Regions from separate parts of the Priestia sp. YIM B13551 genome, predicted to be linked through region 1. Evidence: riboswitches for the same ligand, from Rfam matches in the RefSeq annotation. Region 1 holds a riboswitch; each other region holds the start of a gene.

Region 1 (3,252 bases):
TTTAATATTAAGGCTGTTTGCAAGTTCATCATCCGTTAACTTGACACCCAATGGAACATCGCTTGGGTTAGACTTCGGCTTGGACTCACTTAAGGGTGGAATGGGAACTCCTTCTGATAACATAAATGCAATAATTCGCTCTTTCTGTGATTTGAACATCTCAACTGCTTCATGGAAAGCTTTTCTTAATTCAGGGTCTGTTGTACTGTTAATCCCTGCTTCGGAATGAACTTGTTCGTCAGCTAATTCGGAAAGATAGGACCAGCAGGACATGACTTCCCCCACATGTAAGGGTGATTTGGGTTCATCATCAACATATGATTGAATAATATTTTTAACAGCTTTTATAATATCTGACATATCCCTCACCTCACTTTTCTGTTTGTGGCAAACCTGCAGGATAATACGGTGGTGGAACTTTGAGCCATCCCCGTTTTCGCATCAATGATTTAAATATTATTAAAAAGGTTATTTGCTCTTGCAAAAATTCGGCCCACATCAGACTAACATCGCTGCGAAGGGATCGCGACGCCGTTTCCGAACAGTTTGTAATCGCCATCGATATTTTTTTCTTAAGGCTGTTTGCAAGCTCGTTATCCGTCAGCTTAACCCCCAATGGAACACTATTCGGGTCAGAGATTGGTTTCGATTCACTAAGAGGTGGTAACGGAATTCCTTCTGATCGCATAAATGCTGAAATTCGCTCTTTCTCCGATTTGAAGAGGTTGACTGCTTCTTGAAGGGCTTTTCTCAATTCAGGGTCCGTTGTACTGTTAATTCCTGCTTCAGTCTGTACTTGTGTCTCACCCACTAACGCTAAAAACATCCAGCATCCCATCGCCTCGCCAATGTGAAGAGGCGTTTTGTTCTCATCTTTAACAAAAGACTGAATTACACTTTTCAAGGCTTGCAAAATATCAGGCACATATTTCACCTTCCTTTCTTTTTTTACTTTCCCCTAAAGGGTATTTCTAATGCATAGAAGACTTTTTAGTACAGCATTTATTTGAAATCGGGCCGAGTGGCGAGCCTATTAGGGAGAAAAACAGAAGCGTAGTTGTACTTATGTCTGATAGGAAGAGGAAACCCCGTTCAAAGAAATTAATCGTTTAGTACCAACTAGTATATAAATTACTTTCTACGAGTCATTTGAACTAAGCAGTCGGTAAGAAAGATAATAGCAAAGGGAACAATAGAAACAACTAAGTATGTAACAAAGAATTTATAAGACTTATGATTCATTTATATTGAATCCACCTTTATATATTTATTAGAGTGAATATTTTAGAGTTTCTTAAGTAGAATATTCATTTTTTAAAAAAACATTCATTACTATCTTTTTGAGTTTTGACAATCCTATTAAAAAGTTATCTTAGTGAGAGGAGAAGAGAGAAAATACTAGTAAATATTATTATGGGATTTATTACACCTTGGATTTTTGGTTTCATATTATACAAAAAAGAACCTATAATCGTTCTTCTACTTGCACCAATAGGAATGACAGTAGCCTTTATGTTAAATGAGTGGGGAATTAATTACTTTTGGCAGTTCGAACCAACTTTTAGAAATCGAAGTTTATCGGCATTTCCTTTAAATATTGGTTTCTATCCCGTCCTATCTTCTTTTTTAATTTATTTTAAAATAAAAAAGAAGGTTAATACCATCATGCTTTTACTTTGTTTTACTCTGTTTACTACAGGTTTTGAAGGGGTGGGCTTAGTCGTAGGAAGAGTAGAGTATTTTAATGGATGGAATATTATTGGAACCTTTATCAGTTATTTAATAGCGTATCTTATTATTTATGGTTATTATCGAAGTTTAGTAAAGCATCGAATTTTAAAGAATTAAGCCCTTCTTTATACAAATATAAAGGCTTCATCCTCCTTGGATGCCTTTTTCTGTTTGGATTCTATAATTTTTCTTATATAAAGTTGCAACAAATAATGTCCCAAAACTATAAGCAAAAAATCACAGAGCATCCAACAGAAAAACAGTATAAAAAAGAATTATATGAAATATTAATTTTAATTAAAATCTCTCTTTACAAACGTAAAATTCAGGCGTATAGTACCTAACATACATATATGATCTTACTATTTTCATACCTTTTATCGCTTAATCCACTAAGGAGTGGGGGACCCATTTTTGTGTGCACTTGCACTTGGGGTGAATCCTTCTAAAAGAAGGTAGGGCTACTCTAAAGGCCCGAACCCGACAGCTAACCTCATCAGCGTTTGGAGAGAAGGTTTGCTTTTATTTGTCCTGGAAAGAACACTAAGCAGAACCTTAGTGTTCTTTTTTGTGTTTTTTTTCTGAGATAGGGAATGATGAAAGTAAACTAATATAGGTAAATGGCAAAGGTTCCAGGAGGAGTTTAGATGAGTTATTCATCCCTAAAACGTTTATTAATTGGGAGGCCACTTAAATCAAAGGAGCTAGGTGAACAAAAGTTAAATAAGATCAAGGCCTTAGCTATTCTTTCATCCGATGCACTTTCATCCGTGGCATATGGCCCAGAGCAGGTCTTAATCGTACTTGCTACTATTGGAATGATTGCGTTTTGGTATTCGATACCTATCGGTATTGGTGTACTTATTCTTTTAACGGCACTTATTCTTTCTTACCGACAAATTATTTATGCCTATCCAGAAGGTGGTGGCGCTTATGTTGTATCTAAACATAACCTTGGCGAGAATGCAGGGCTTATTGCTGGAGGATCTTTATTAGTAGACTATATTTTAACGGTATCTGTAAGTATTTCATCTGGAACTGATGCGTTAACGTCTGCTTTTCCTGTTCTTCATGACTATAGGGTCATCATCGCTTGCTTATTGGTTATTTTTATTATGGTTTTGAATCTAAGAGGGGTAACAGAATCTGCTTCAGCATTAGCGTATCCTGTTTATTTATTTGTTCTTGCATTAGTTCTATTAATAGGGATAGGAATGTGGAAAGTAGCGACTGGTCAGATCTCTCCTGACGTTCATCCAGCTATTGGAACGGCAGTTCCTGGAATTAGCTTATTTTTACTACTACGTGCTTTTTCATCAGGATGTTCAGCCCTTACAGGCGTAGAAGCTATTTCAAATGCTGTAACAAACTTTAGACAGCCAGCTGCAAGAAATGCAGTTCGTACGCTTGTTGCAATGGGCGTTATTTTAGCTATTTTATTTTCAGGTGTCATGTTCTTGGCTTATTGGTTTGGAATTGTACCTAAAGCAGAGGAGACGGTTGTGTCGCAGCTTGCTTCCC
Region 2 (3,252 bases), on a different contig from region 1:
GCGACCTTGTTTACGCTGTCCGATCATTTTTCCGTACGTAAAAGGAAGTGCGGTTGGCAACAAAAGCATAAGGACGATTTGTAATACATTGCTCCACGCATTAGGATTTTCAAATGGATGAGCTGAATTGACACCAAAAAATCCCCCTCCGTTGTTGCCTAGCTCTTTGATTGAAAGAAAAGAAGCAACTGGTCCCCTTGCTATTTGCTGGGATGCCCCTTCTAATGTATGGGCAGTCACCGTTCCGCTTAACGTTTGAGGAACACCTAAAAACGCAAATAAAATGCCTGTTATAAAAGCGATAGGAAGTAAAACATGCGTAATTGATTTCACAAAATCAACAAAAAAGTTTCCCATTTCCTTCCCTGCCAACCCACGAATAAAAGCGATTGCTACTGCAAGGGCTGTTGCTGGTGCAGCAAACATCATAAATACAACGGCGGCCATCTGCGAGAAATAAGACAAACCTGATTCACCGCTGTAGTGCTGCAAGTTCGTATTTGTCATAAAACTAATGGCCGTGTTAAAAGCAAGGGCCGGATCCATTCCTTTGATGTGGCTTGGGTTAAGCGGCAGTACCTCTTGAAACCGGAAGATAAGATACACCACAAAAATCATAAACGTATTCGCCAAAACGAGAGCAAATGCATATTGCTTCCACGTCTGATTATGCCCTTTAATTCCTGCCGCTTTAAACATCACCGATTCTATCTTCCCTACCAAGCTAGTGTTTTTATCGTTTGAAAACACATTCGCTATATAAATACCTACGGGCTTTGCAATAAGGGCTACAAAAACAAGCAGCAGCGCAACTGATAGTAGAAAAATTCCCACGTTTTATTCCTCCGCTTATTAAAATTGTTCTGGATTTAACAGTACATATACTAAATAAATTAAAACGAGAACTGAAATACCTAACAAAATGAACGACATGTTCACTTCTCCTCTCTTTCGTCTACTACATGAGACGACCAGCAAATAATTCCGTACATAGCAGCTGTTAATATGGCAAGCGTTCCAAGCATGATTATATCCAAGTTGCTCCCTCCTAACTGTTTCTTACCACCCATGATTAAGCGTAGTGACTGTTTCTGTGCGTAAAGCATCACGCCCAAGTGAGCTAGCTGCGAAAGGTTATCTTTGATTGTTTAATCCTCACGTATTGTTGCTCTCGTTTTAAAAGCCCTACTATATCCTCTTTACGGTGCAGACATAACCTGCTCTCCTATTTTCCCCATTAAAAAAACCGCAGAAGAGAGTTCTCTTCCGCGGTTTAATGCACGACAAATAAGCCGTGATCAACACGAATTTTTTTACTCCCAAAACGCTTACGGAGTTAGCTGTCGGATTCGGGTTATGGAAGTAACCCTACTCAGTTAAGAGATTCACCCCTAGTACATACGTACAAAATATTGGGTCCCCCGCTCATAATTGATTAAGCGTATATTTGTTATTTAATTTTTAGACTTAATTATGGTTTTTACTGCTGCGTTTAAAACTTTGATTAGCTAACGTAGACAAATAGCGGTTTGCTAGATCAAAAGATTGCTGGTCGCACATTGCTCGGTATTCAATCAATTGAATCATTTGCTTAGATAAATGCATCTTGACGCTCCTTTCGCCTATATTTTGAAAGGAACGCGCTATCCGCTGTTATAGAAAACGACCACGATTACACCATCCTCTCTCTTAACGCTTACGAAGTTAGCTGACGGGTTCGGGTCAAGAAAGTAACCCTACTCAATTAAGAGATTCACCCCTGATAATTGGGTCCTCCGCTCTTTCCTTCTCTTTCAGAAAAGACTCAGCGTTTCACAGTGGAACGTTTCATGAGAGTAATCTTACTCCTGTTAAAATTTACTGTCAACAACATTTTTTGAAATTTTAAAAGCTTTATTTTTCTATGTATATTCATTATTTTAAAATAATAGATTCGAAGAAAAAAAGGTTGTGACTGAATGTAGCCCATCTAAAGATGAACAAATGGGATACATGAGCTGAACCGCTTGTGACACCGCAGTTGATTTCTGTGCAAGACTTCGCTTTCCGCGGGCGGCCGCTGAGCCTCCTCGTCGCTTTTCCCGCAGGAGTCTTCTTCTTGCCCTCCAATCAACTGCTAGAAGGATCTGAACAGGTGAAACCTACGTTCACTTTAACAAAAAAAACGAACCACTAATCAAACACCTTGATCAATGGTTCGTTTTTCACTTCGGCTAAAGTACGTTTGTCCCAGCCTTTTTTTTAGCTCATTTTCTCAATTTCATTTACAAGAATTGAAATGGCATCCGTTTTTGTTGCTTCACGCATTGTACGCTTCATCGTACTTGCCTGCTGCTGAAGCTCATTCACTTCACGCAAAAACACTTCTTTTGTTAACTGTTCTTCTTCCACGACCATACAGTAGCCTTTTTTCTTAAAGGACTGTGCATTTAAAATTTGATCTCCGCGGCTTTGTGCTTTTGACAAAGGAATAATCATCATCGGTTTATGAAGGGCTAAAAACTCAAAGATAGCATTTGATCCGCCGCGTGTAATCACATAATCAGTGGCCGCTAGAACATCTGGAAGCTGTTCATTTACATATTCTAACTGACGGTAGCCCGACTCTTTTTCAAGGCTTGTATCAACATTGCCTTTTCCGCACAGGTGTACAATTTGAAATTTCTTTTGCAGTTCAGGCAAGGACTCTCGAACAATTTCATTGATGCGACGTGCTCCTAAACTTCCGCCCATAATGGTTAAAATTGGGCGCTTATCATAAAAGCGAAGCCAGCTTTCCCCGTTCGCTGCGCTTCCGCTAAATAATTCTTTTCGAATAGGTGAACCAACAACCTGCACTTTTTCTTTTGGAAAATAGTTTGCCGCTTCATCAAAAGAAGTGAAAATTTTAGTGGCAAATTTCTGCGCAATTTTATTTGCCAGTCCCGGTGTTAAATCACTTTCATGAATGAACACGGGAATGTTTAGCGATTTAGCAGCCATTACAACAGGAACTGTGACAAAACCGCCTTTTGAAAACACAAGAGAAGGCTTTAACTTTTTCAGCACGCGACGTGCATCGCCAACTCCTTTTGCTACTCGAAATACATCTTTTACATTTTCCATATCTACGTATCGACGCAGCTTCCCGCTTGAAATCGCATGATATGGAACGTTTAATTTTGTAATTAATTCTTTCTCAATACCATTGTGAGAACCGACATAATGGATATCCCATTTTTCACTGTCTAATTCTTTCATAATGGCAATGTT
Region 3 (3,252 bases), on a different contig from region 1:
AACCTGGCATAAATAAGGACCATAGGATAGACATAATAGGGTTTCTTTTATCCAAGTAGTTAATCTCCATAGCTCCCATACTAAAGGAATTAAAGGTGTGATTTTCTCTTTCAGCTAAGAGATATATTTTATTTAAATCAACCGTCGTTCGATAACTATCCCATATGGCAAAGATATAAACAGGAATATAAATGAGAAGCCACCTAGTGTTTAGTGACTCTTTCGCCATGTCTATGTCCCCTTGAAAGGAATGAATCATAGCCACGTTTATATTTGACTGGAGATTAATAACAACTTCCCAAATAAATAAAACAAATCCTCGAAGATATTTAGATAAAAGTAAATGTCCGAAGCCAGGAAAGGCTGCTGACCACCAGGCTATAATGTAGGGATTTCTTAAGTGAATCTGAGTGGTTCCAAATATACTAACGTGAGCTATATAGCGTCTTGCTGTGTTATCGTTTGTATAGTTTTTCATGTATGTTCTCCTATGGAATTATTAGGGGAGTGAAAAAAACGTTTTTTACATCTTTAATCCATAATTAACATACTTTGATATATTTATTCTGTTTTACACGTTTAAAATACCTAAAAATCCTTCATGAGATAAAAAGTGTTTTTAGATATTAGGTTCCTAGAAAATCCATTATGGTAACTAAGTTCATATATGATATTTATTAAAAAAGCAGAAAAAACTCCCTAACACCAGGAAATTTTTCTGTTGCGTATTAAACACTGAACTATATTTAAAAATTATAATTTTCACTAAAGTGCTCATAATATGGTAAATACGTCAAAAGGAGATACAAAAATGCTTATTAAAAAGATACTGATATTTTTACCAATATTCCTTTTTGTTATTTATTCCCCTACGCACGCATTAGAGATGACGAGTACTTTCAGAATTGTAAATGATAAAAACGAGACGATTGCTTCAAAAGAAGTTTCATTTCAAGAAGGTGAGACATTATACGAAGTAACAAAAAGGGCCTTTAACATAGAAGAATCCCAAGGGAATATTATATCTATAAATGGTATCCATTCAATTCCAAAGAAAAATATACATTGGGCTGTTTTTGTAAACAGGAATTTTATAGAGTTAGGTTTAGATGAAGTCACGCTCAATGAAAATGATGAGGTAGTATGGGCTTTGAAAAATTGGGATAATCAAGAAATTTTAAAGTAAATAACATAGAAAATTAAAACATCCTACAAAAAGTAGTTGGTTATTATTCTAACTACTTTTTTGTAAGTTATAATTTCCGATAATGCTGATTATATAAACTAGAGGTGTATATGATATGCAGCTGAAAAACAGAAAAACCTACCCTGGTGTGTGATAGGGTAGGTTTTTCTGCTACATTATTTAACCAAAGGACTGAAGCCTCACGGCGTCTTGAGTAGTTTGCTCAAGATATCAAAATTTATTTATCTACATAAAAGAGAAAAACAAATTATATGAAAATTAGTTTTAATTGAAACGGCTCTTTACAAATGTAAAATTCAGGCGTATAGTACCTACCATACATATATGATCTTGCTATTTTCATACCTTTTATCGCTTAATCCACTAAGGAATGGGGGACCCATTTTTGTGTGCACTTGCACTTGGGGTGAATCCTTCGAAAAGAAGGTAGGACTACTCTAAAGGCCCGAACCCGACAGCTAACCTCATCAGCGTTTGGAGAGAAGGTTTGCTTTTATTTGTCCTGGAAAGAACACTAAGCAGAACCTTAGTGTTCTTTTTTGTGTTTTTTTTCTGAGATAGGGAATGATGAGAGTAAACTAATATAGGTAAATGGCAAAGGTTTCAGGAGGAGTTTAGATGAGTTATTCATCCCTAAAACGTTTATTAATTGGGAGGCCACTTAAATCAAAAGAGTTAGGTGAACAAAAGCTAAATAAGGTCAAGGCATTAGCTATTCTTTCATCTGATGCACTTTCATCCGTGGCGTACGGCCCAGAACAAGTCTTAATTGTGCTTGCTACCATTGGAATGATCGCATTTTGGTACTCCATCCCAATTGGTATTGGGGTACTTATTCTTTTAACGGCACTTATTCTTTCGTATCGCCAAATTATTTATGCGTACCCAGAAGGGGGAGGGGCGTATGTTGTATCGAAATATAATCTCGGAGAAAATGCAGGTCTTATTGCCGGAGGATCTTTATTAGTAGACTATATTTTAACGGTGTCTGTAAGTATTTCATCTGGAACTGATGCATTAACGTCTGCTTTTCCTGTTCTTCATGACTATAGAGTCATCATCGCTTGCTTATTGGTTATTTTTATTATGGTTTTGAACCTAAGAGGGGTAACAGAATCTGCGTCAGCCTTAGCCTATCCTGTTTATTTGTTTGTTCTTGCACTACTTCTATTAATAGGTGTAGGCATATGGAAAGTAGCGACTGGTCAGGTTTCTCCTGACGTTCATCCAGCCTTGGGAACTGTAGTTCCAGGGATTAGCTTATTCTTACTACTACGAGCTTTCTCATCGGGGTGTTCAGCCCTTACAGGTGTTGAAGCTATTTCTAATGCTGTAACGAACTTCAAAGAACCAGCTGCACGAAATGCAGTTCGTACACTTGTTGCGATGGGTATTATTTTAGCTATTCTGTTTTCAGGTGTCATGTTCTTGGCTTATTGGTTTGGAATTGTACCTAAAGCTGAGGAGACGGTTGTTTCCCAGCTTGCTTCCCAAGTATTTGGACGAAATGGTTTCTATTATTTTGTTCAAGGTACGACGGCTTTAATTTTAGTGTTAGCTGCCAATACAGGCTTTTCAGCCTTTCCTTTACTGGCTGTTAATTTAGCTGTAGATAAGTATATTCCGCGTATGTTTACGATACGTGGTGATCGTTTGGGCTATTCAAATGGAATTGTCACACTTGGAATTGCCTCTATTGCGCTCATTATAGCGTTTCAAGGTAATACAGAACGGTTAATCCCTTTATATGCGGTTGGAGTATTTATTCCATTTACGCTATCTCAAACGGGCATGATTGTAAAATGGCTAAGAGAAAAGCCAGCTGGCTGGCAAGGGAAATTAGTGACCAATTTTATAGGAGCTTTTATTAGCTTCACGGTACTGATTATTTTCTTTACAACAAAATTTTCACAAGTATGGGCTGTTTTAATCTTCTTACCTCTTATTGTCTATCTGTTTCACCGTATTAAGAACCATTACGTAGAGGTAGGAAAGCAACTTCGCATGAAGCCAGGAGACAAAGAAGCATTAGCACTAGAAGGAAA
Region 4 (3,252 bases), on a different contig from region 1:
GTTTTTATTACAAATTATTAAAGATTCTTATCTTTTTGCAAATACACATTGTATTTCATAGTTTTAACAATTATGATAAAAAAGCAAGTGTCAAAATAGGAAAATAGTTGAGCATGTAAAACGAAGCGATAAGCTTATTAATTTGAAAGAAAGGCAAGGTACATAGCTTTATGTGGGAAATTATTGTAGCAATCATTTTAGGGATTGTAGAAGGTTTAACAGAGTTTGCTCCTGTTTCGTCAACTGGGCATATGATTATTGTGGATGACCTGTGGTTAAATTCAAAAGAATTATTTTCATCTCCAGTAGCTAATACATTTAAAATTGTTATTCAGCTAGGGTCGATCTTAGCAGTAGTTGTTATTTTTAAAGATCGTTTTATTAATTTATTAGGATTAGGAAAAAAACCAGCTGCTCCAATTGGACCGACAAATCGCTTGAATTTAATGCAGGTAATTGTTGGTCTGTTACCCGCAGGAGTGTTAGGACTTTTGTTTGATGATTACATTGATGAACATTTGTTTTCTTTAAATACGGTGCTAATTGGCTTAGTGGTCGGAGCTGTATTAATGATTCTAGCAGATTTGTTTGGACCTAAACGTCCGCGTGTAGAGACGGTGGACCAAATGTCTTATGGACAAGCACTGGGTATAGGACTGTTTCAATGTATTGCTCTTTGGCCAGGTTTTTCTCGTTCAGGCTCAACGATTTCAGGAGGGGTTCTTCTTGGAATGAGCCATAAGGCAGCCGCAGATTTTACATTTATTATGGCAGTGCCAATCATGGCAGGAGCAAGTGGACTTTCATTGGTTAAAAACTGGCAGTATTTCACATCAGATGCACTACCGTTTTTTATTGCTGGTTTTATCAGCGCCTTTATTTTTGCGCTGGTATCTATTCGCTTTTTCCTGAAATTAATTAATCGTATCAAATTAGTACCATTTGCACTATATCGAATTGTTTTAGCAGCTATTCTATATTTTGTATTTTTATAAAATAAACACGCGTGTTCTTTAGTCCCTTAAACTTCTAATAGAGACTCAAAGAGCAAGAAAAAGCTATTGCAATGTTGCAATAGCTTTTTTGCATAAATATATATTATCGCCTTTTGAAAGCGTTTTACAAACATGGGTATTGACAAAACGTGTCGAAAAATAGTAAATTAATATTTGTGCAGTATAAAGTTAAGTAAAAGTAAGACTTCTGTTTAGTTTTATTGACTGTAAAAAACGTATGACAACGTATAGATCGTTTTAATTTTATAAAAACTGAATAATAAGCTTAATCGTATAGAGCGGGGGAATCATTATCGGCAGTAAAGCTGCCTTGGGGTGAATCCTTACAAAAGGTAGGAAACTCTCAATTCCGAATCCGACAGTTAACCCCGTTTGCTTTATTGAGAGAAAGAGCCCAAAATAGCGTAAGTAAAAGGCTGTTCTTTCTTAAGAATAGTCTTTTTTTGTTTTTTCAGAAAAGTATATACAAATGTCATACATCTTTGGGGAGGTACATCTATGAAAAAAATTCGTTTTGGTTTGGCTACGCAGATTTTTACCGGTTTAATCCTTGGTGTTCTTGTAGGGGTAATTTGGTTTAACGATCCGCGTGTAGTAACATACCTACAGCCGCTAGGAGACCTATTTTTAAGATTAATTAAGATGATTGTTATTCCAATTGTTATCTCAAGCTTAGTCGTTGGAGTTGCAGGAGCAGGGAGCGGTAAACAGGTCGGAAAGCTCGGCGTTAAAACCATTCTCTATTTTGAAATTATTACGACTTTTGCAATTATAATCGGTGTATTGGTTGCTAATATTTTTCATCCTGGGCAAGGTGTAGACATTCATTCAGCACAGAAGAGTGATATTTCACAATACGTTGAAACATCCAAACAGCAAGAAGGAAAGTCAGTGGCTGAAACTTTCTTACACATTGTTCCAACAAACTTTTTCCAGTCAATTGTTGAAGGAGACATGCTAGCAATTATCTTCTTTACAGTGTTATTTGCACTTGGAGTAGCGGCAATTGGGGAAAGAGGAAAGCCAGTTGTACAATTCTTCGACGGCGTTTCTCACGCAATGTTTCACGTGGTAAACCTTGTAATGAAAGTGGCTCCAATTGGTGTATTTGCTTTAATTGGTGTAACAGTTTCAAAATTCGGCTTAGAGTCACTCCTTTCATTAGGAAAGCTTGTTATCTTAGTTTACTTAGCGTTAATTTTCTTCCTACTTGTTGTATTAGGAGGAATCGCGAAATGGGCAGGAATTAACATTTTCCACTTATTCCGCTATATGAAAGATGAACTGTTGTTAGCATACAGTACATCTAGTTCTGAGACAGTTCTTCCGCGTATTATGGAAAAACTTGAAAAGATGGGCTGTCCAAAAGCTATCGTATCGTTCGTTGTACCAATTGGTTATACATTTAACCTAGATGGTTCCGTTCTTTATCAAGCGATTGCAGCGTTATTCTTAGCGCAGGTGTACGGTATTGATTTAACGATCGTTCAACAGCTGACGCTCATTCTTGTATTGATGGTTACATCTAAAGGAATGGCTGCCGTGCCAGGAACATCATTTGTTGTATTATTGGCTACTCTTGGAACAATCGGCGTTCCGGCAGAAGGATTAGCCTTCATTGCTGGAGTAGACAGAATCATGGATATGGCACGTACGGTTGTTAACTTAGTAGGAAACACACTAGCAGCAATTGTGATGTCTAAATCTGAAGGCAAATTTGACCCTAAAAAAGGTACAGAGGTCATGAGAGCCGGCTAATTTATAAATTAAAAAGCTACTTATTCTATTCAAAAAATTAGAATAAGTAGCTTTTTTCATAATAATTCCTTTATTATTATGGAAATTGACCCTATAATATGTAACATCAGGTATAAATATATCCAAATTTTATTCTTACATAAAAGCAGTCACTGGTTCCTTTCTTTATCAATAAATATAGAGATAGCTTAGCTAGTTGGGGGATAGTAGAGTATGTGGAAAAAGCGAATATGGGTCATCGCCTCGATAGTAATCGTATGTTTGTTAATCCCTTACAGTTTACCGATTGTGTTTGCTTTATTAACAGCATTAGCGCTTGAGGGTATTGTTCAAAAATTGCATCAATCTTTTAAAATGAAGAGAGTCTATGCAGTGCTTATGACCTTCATTTTATATGTTGTTTCGCTCATACTTATTGGATTTTTTATTGTTCGGACAATCGTTACGCAAGTGGTTGCTCTTTCAAAAATAGCGCCTT

What was found. A riboswitch is a leader RNA that binds a small molecule or an ion and turns the genes downstream of it on or off. The one in region 1 is predicted to bind cyclic di-AMP.
Region 2: another riboswitch for cyclic di-AMP. It lies ahead of kdpF (K(+)-transporting ATPase subunit F); the one in region 1 lies ahead of ACFX4N_RS30825 (APC family permease).
Region 3: another riboswitch for cyclic di-AMP. It lies ahead of ACFX4N_RS27905 (APC family permease); the one in region 1 lies ahead of ACFX4N_RS30825 (APC family permease).
Region 4: another riboswitch for cyclic di-AMP. It lies ahead of ACFX4N_RS29030 (glutamate/proton symporter GltT); the one in region 1 lies ahead of ACFX4N_RS30825 (APC family permease).

Annotation. Positions count from the first base shown of each region.
Region 1 covers NZ_JBHZOX010000028.1:4,179-7,430, reverse strand. Annotated here, with positions in the region: gene ACFX4N_RS30840 (DUF3231 family protein) at 1-360, opposite strand, end outside; gene ACFX4N_RS30835 (DUF3231 family protein) at 371-925, opposite strand; gene ACFX4N_RS30830 (hypothetical protein) at 1,348-1,848, shown strand; cyclic di-AMP (ydaO/yuaA leader) riboswitch at 2,103-2,247, shown strand; gene ACFX4N_RS30825 (APC family permease) at 2,379-3,252, shown strand, end outside.
Region 2 covers NZ_JBHZOX010000002.1:136,556-139,807, forward strand. Annotated here, with positions in the region: gene kdpA (potassium-transporting ATPase subunit KdpA) at 1-828, opposite strand, end outside; gene kdpF (K(+)-transporting ATPase subunit F) at 853-933, opposite strand; cyclic di-AMP (ydaO/yuaA leader) riboswitch at 1,312-1,452, opposite strand; gene ACFX4N_RS09725 (hypothetical protein) at 1,468-1,605, opposite strand; cyclic di-AMP (ydaO/yuaA leader) riboswitch at 1,678-1,820, opposite strand; gene ACFX4N_RS09730 (hypothetical protein) at 1,970-2,113, opposite strand; gene ACFX4N_RS09735 (undecaprenyldiphospho-muramoylpentapeptide beta-N-acetylglucosaminyltransferase) at 2,242-3,252, opposite strand, start outside.
Region 3 covers NZ_JBHZOX010000012.1:19,574-22,825, reverse strand. Annotated here, with positions in the region: gene ACFX4N_RS27915 (hypothetical protein) at 1-478, opposite strand, end outside; gene ACFX4N_RS27910 (DUF4430 domain-containing protein) at 812-1,186, shown strand; cyclic di-AMP (ydaO/yuaA leader) riboswitch at 1,550-1,694, shown strand; gene ACFX4N_RS27905 (APC family permease) at 1,826-3,252, shown strand, end outside.
Region 4 covers NZ_JBHZOX010000015.1:29,016-32,267, forward strand. Annotated here, with positions in the region: gene ACFX4N_RS29025 (undecaprenyl-diphosphate phosphatase) at 171-995, shown strand; cyclic di-AMP (ydaO/yuaA leader) riboswitch at 1,269-1,408, shown strand; gene ACFX4N_RS29030 (glutamate/proton symporter GltT) at 1,515-2,774, shown strand; gene ytvI (sporulation integral membrane protein YtvI) at 2,988-3,252, shown strand, end outside.